DNA from 2 places in the Pseudalkalibacillus nanhaiensis genome. Region 2 is predicted to be linked to the other one. Evidence: a T-box and tRNA genes for the amino acid it is inferred to sense, from the RefSeq annotation. Region 2 holds a T-box; the other holds one or more tRNA genes.

Region 1 (2,433 bases), 1.6 Mb from region 2:
AAAGGCACAAGGGAGCTTGACTGCGAGACCTACAAGTCGAGCAGGGACGAAAGTCGGGCTTAGTGATCCGGTGGTTCCGCATGGAAGGGCCATCGCTCAACGGATAAAAGCTACCCTGGGGATAACAGGCTTATCTCCCCCAAGAGTCCACATCGACGGGGAGGTTTGGCACCTCGATGTCGGCTCATCGCATCCTGGGGCTGAAGTAGGTCCCAAGGGTTGGGCTGTTCGCCCATTAAAGCGGTACGCGAGCTGGGTTCAGAACGTCGTGAGACAGTTCGGTCCCTATCCGTCGCGGGCGCAGGAAATTTGAGAGGAGCTGTCCTTAGTACGAGAGGACCGGGATGGACACACCGCTGGTGTACCAGTTGTTCCGCCAGGAGCATCGCTGGGTAGCTACGTGTGGACGGGATAAGTGCTGAAAGCATCTAAGCATGAAGCCCCCCTCAAGATGAGATTTCCCATCGCGTCAAGCGAGTAAGATCCCTCAGAGATGATGAGGTTGATAGGTCTGGTGTGGAAGCGTGGCGACACGTGAAGCTGACAGATACTAATCGATCGAGGACTTAACCACAATCAATGAACGCTGACTAACAACGTCACGTCCTGTGACAACGTCAGCACTAGCACATCCTGTGCGTCGTGTTTTCAAGAAACGTTATCTAGTTTTGAGGGAATAGGATTCCCCAACAAAATAGTCTGGTGATGATGGCGAAGAGGTCACACCCGTTCCCATGCCGAACACGGAAGTTAAGCTCTTCAGCGCCAATGGTAATTGGGGGCTTCCCCCTGTGAGAGTAGGACGTCGCCGGGCTATTTTATAACGATCCGCAGTAGCTCAGTGGTAGAGCTATCGGCTGTTAACCGATCGGTCGCAGGTTCGAGTCCTGCCTGCGGAGCCACGGAGAGCTGTCCGAGAGGTCGAAGGAGCACGATTGGAAATCGTGTGTACGGTTTTAACCCGTACCGAGGGTTCGAATCCCTCGCTCTCCGCCATTAAAGAAATTATGTTACATAAATTTATATCGGCCCCTTGGTCAAGTGGTTAAGACACCGCCCTTTCACGGCGGTAACACGGGTTCGAATCCCGTAGGGGTCACCATCTATCGGAGGATTAGCTCAGCTGGGAGAGCACCTGCCTTACAAGCAGGGGGTCGGCGGTTCGATCCCGTCATCCTCCACCATATCGTCGCGGGGTGGAGCAGACTGGTAGCTCGTCGGGCTCATAACCCGAAGGTCGTAGGTTCAAATCCTATCCCCGCAACCAATTTAAGTTCATTGCACAACATCGATTTAACATCCTAGTTCAATGAACATATGGAGTACCCGAAGGGGTGCAACCAAATTAAAACTTACAACGACGAATAAACTTCATTGTTAGTTTTAGATCCTGGTACCCGTAAGGGTGCAACCAAATCAAACCTTAATTCTAAGATGGACCCGTGGTGTAGGGGTTAACATGCCTGCCTGTCACGCAGGAGATCGCCGGTTCGAATCCGGTCGGGTCCGCCATCTTGGCTCGATAGCTCAGTCGGTAGAGCAGAGGACTGAAAATCCTCGTGTCGGCGGTTCGATTCCGTCTCGAGCCACCATTGGTTTGCTGGCCTAGCTCAATTGGTAGAGCAACTGACTTGTAATCAGTAGGTTGGGGGTTCAAGTCCTCTGGCCAGCACCATTTTCTCTTTTAGGAATAGATTGGTTATGATTCCTGAATTTACACTTGAAACAGAGTGAAATCTGTACTACAATATTAATTGTCTCTTTGGAGGGGTAGCGAAGTGGCTAAACGCGGCGGACTGTAAATCCGCTCCCTCAGGGTTCGGCGGTTCGAATCCGTCCCCCTCCACCATTTAGGGGTATAGTTTAACGGTAGAACAGAGGTCTCCAAAACCTCCAGTGTGGGTTCGATTCCTACTACCCCTGCCAATTTTTAAAATTCATGTGATGGCGATTGTGGCGAAGTGGTTAACGCACCGGATTGTGGTTCCGGCATTCGTGGGTTCGATTCCCATCAGTCGCCCCATTGCGTTGGGCTATAGCCAAGCGGTAAGGCAACGGACTTTGACTCCGTCATGCGTTGGTTCGAATCCAGCTAGCCCAGCCAATTTTGCGGAAGTAGTTCAGTGGTAGAACACCACCTTGCCAAGGTGGGGGTCGCGGGTTCGAATCCCGTCTTCCGCTCCATTAAGTTTCCAAAAAAGAACTGCCGAAAAGTGGTACTCGAATTAGCCTATAAAACATAAAGTAGAGTACGGCGGCATAGCCAAGTGGTAAGGCACGGGTCTGCAAAACCCTTATCCCCCGGTTCGAATCCGGGTGCCGCCTCCATTAACTACCCAGCCGGGGTGGTGGAATTGGCAGACACACAGGACTTAAAATCCTGCGGTAGGTGACTACCGTGCCGGTTCAAGTCCGGCCCTCGGCACCATAAAA
Region 2 (2,433 bases):
TTAAATGGACGTTTGTCCGTGAATTCAAGGCCTTGGAAAATCATACGTGCTACCCAGAAGAAGATGATGTCATAACCGGTTACGAGAACATCTCCTGGATAGTATCGTTTATAATCGGCAGAATTTTCATCCGGCCAGCCCATTGTAGAAAATGGCCATAATGCTGAGCTGAACCATGTGTCTAAAACATCTTCATCCTGTGTCCAGTTTTCAGGATCCTTAGGAGCCGTTCGTCCAACATACAGTTCCCCAGTTTCTTTATGATACCAGGCAGGTATTCTATGCCCCCACCACAATTGACGGCTGATACACCAATCACGGATATTCTCAATCCAGTGTAAATAAGTCTTTTCAAAACGGTCAGGGACGAAATTCACTTTCCCTTCCTGTTTTTGTAATTCAATTGCTTGATCGGCTAGTGGCTGCATTTTTACAAACCATTGTGTAGAAAGATAAGGTTCAACGACAGCTCCACTTCTTTCGGAATGGCCGACATTATGCATGTGTTCTTCGATTTTGAACAGGACGCCCTGATCCTGCAGATCCTTAATGATTTGTTTTCGGCATTCAAATCGATCCATTCCTTGATAAGGTCCTGCTTCCTTATTCATCGTGCCATCTTCGTTCATGACGAGGATTCTCTTCAAGTTATGACGGTTACCGATTTCAAAATCATTCGGGTCATGAGCCGGCGTGATCTTGACCGCCCCGGAACCGAATTCCATATCAACATAATCATCTGCGACAATTTCAATTTCTCGGTTTGTAATTGGCAGTTTGACTTTCTTACCGATCAAATCTTTATAACGGTCATCATCAGGATGGACAGCAACAGCAGTATCCCCAAGCATCGTTTCAGGACGGGTCGTCGCAATTTCAATATGACCGCTTCCATCTGCGAGTGGATAGCGCATGTGATAAAGTGCGCCTTGTACATCCTTATAGATGACTTCGATATCTGACAACGCAGTTTTCGTTTTCGGATCCCAGTTGATGATATATTCACCGCGATAGATCAATCCCTTTTCATAAAGGGTGACGAAGACTTCATTTACCGCGTTTGATAAGCCTTCATCCAGGGTGAATCTTTCTCTTGAATAATCAAGTGAAAGTCCGAGCTTCGACCATTGTTGGCGAATGAACGTCGCATATTCATGCTTCCACTCCCACGTTGTTTCTAAGAATTTTTCCCGTCCTAATTCATAACGGTTTGTTCCTTCTTCTTTTAGTTTCCCCTCCACTTTTGCCTGTGTCGCAATTCCAGCGTGGTCCATTCCAGGCAGCCATAGAGCATCATACCCTTGCATCCGCTTTGTACGGATCATGATATCTTGTAAGGTCGTATCCCAAGCGTGGCCCAGGTGAAGCTTACCGGTTACATTCGGAGGAGGGATGACGATCGTATAAGGTTCTTTGTCTTCCCCGCCTTTTGCTTCAAAAAACTTTCCATCCAACCAATATTGATACCATTTTTCTTCTGTCTTTTTTGGATCATACTTCGTTGGCATTGATATGTCCTGCTTTGACATGTGTGATTTCCTCCTTCTCATCATGTGCTTTTGACTTGTACGTACGAGTCGTATCTTTTCATAATTGAAAAAGTCCTTGAAATAAAAAAAACCTCTTATCATCCTCAAAGGACGAAAGAAGTTCGCGGTACCACCTTTGTTTACAGACGCAGTCATCCATGCGCTGTACACTCATAACGATAACGGATCGGATCCGATTCCTCTTACTGCTTCGTTCAGAGGAATTGCTCCAGGGCGACATTCAATTGCTACATCCTGAGGAATCTTTCAGCTGTTGATTCCTCTCTCTTTAGGGTTCACAATTTACTCTTCCCTATCAAAGCTTCTTTTTTATTCGCGTTAAGTACTATCTAGTTTACGTATGAATCGTAGTGTCGTCAATAGGCTTTCCACTTTTTTCGGATTTTAAACAAAAATTGGGCACACGACAAACGCATTTGTCATAGTTTATACTATCCCTCTTCGTAGAAAGGACTTTGCTGATGAAGAGACGGCGCGGCTTCGACAAATACAGGTTCCAATATCATCTGAGACAATTCAGGAGTATCTGTGAACAATTCGTTTTTCCGCTTTTGATTTTTCAAGCGATTCGAACCCTTTTGTTCCCTACGGCCTTCGATATTGCTCTGGTCGTCCTTCTCTTAGTCATCCATCTGGCCATCTATTATGAATTTTGGTGATACCAAAAGACTGTTTTCGTTTCATACCTTTTTAAGTGCAAAAAATAAAGGGCTGACCCAAGAGAGCCAGGCACCTCCATTCTTGTTAATATTTAAAGGAAATAGAAGCGTAAGGCGGCGACTCCAGCGTTTGCCCGCGGAAAGCGTCCGCCTAAAGCTGTTTAAAAAGAAAGTACCGGTCGGCTTTTTTCGGTCAGCTTTTATTCAGACATCTCATGTAGGAA

The links. The T-box of region 2 lies ahead of V1497_RS13400 (valine--tRNA ligase). A T-box ahead of a tRNA ligase gene usually reads a tRNA of that ligase, here a tRNA-Val.
Region 1: it encodes a tRNA-Val, which carries the amino acid that the T-box ahead of V1497_RS13400 (valine--tRNA ligase) is inferred to sense. The anticodon was not compared.

The regions. Positions count from the first base shown of each region.
Region 1 is NZ_CP143541.1:563,627-566,059, forward strand. Features, by position in the region: rRNA gene V1497_RS03010 (23S ribosomal RNA) at 1-574, shown strand, start outside; rRNA gene rrf (5S ribosomal RNA) at 699-814, shown strand; tRNA gene V1497_RS03020 (tRNA-Asn) at 828-902, shown strand; tRNA gene V1497_RS03025 (tRNA-Ser) at 904-996, shown strand; tRNA gene V1497_RS03030 (tRNA-Glu) at 1,028-1,102, shown strand; tRNA gene V1497_RS03035 (tRNA-Val) at 1,109-1,184, shown strand; tRNA gene V1497_RS03040 (tRNA-Met) at 1,191-1,267, shown strand; tRNA gene V1497_RS03045 (tRNA-Asp) at 1,437-1,512, shown strand; tRNA gene V1497_RS03050 (tRNA-Phe) at 1,517-1,592, shown strand; tRNA gene V1497_RS03055 (tRNA-Thr) at 1,600-1,675, shown strand; tRNA gene V1497_RS03060 (tRNA-Tyr) at 1,765-1,849, shown strand; tRNA gene V1497_RS03065 (tRNA-Trp) at 1,853-1,926, shown strand; tRNA gene V1497_RS03070 (tRNA-His) at 1,948-2,023, shown strand; tRNA gene V1497_RS03075 (tRNA-Gln) at 2,030-2,104, shown strand; tRNA gene V1497_RS03080 (tRNA-Gly) at 2,110-2,184, shown strand; tRNA gene V1497_RS03085 (tRNA-Cys) at 2,254-2,328, shown strand; tRNA gene V1497_RS03090 (tRNA-Leu) at 2,340-2,428, shown strand.
Region 2 is NZ_CP143541.1:2,567,305-2,569,737, forward strand. Features, by position in the region: gene V1497_RS13400 (valine--tRNA ligase) at 1-1,529, opposite strand, end outside; T-box leader at 1,634-1,858, opposite strand; gene V1497_RS13405 (hypothetical protein) at 2,012-2,209, shown strand; gene V1497_RS13410 (spore coat protein YsxE) at 2,410-2,433, opposite strand, start outside.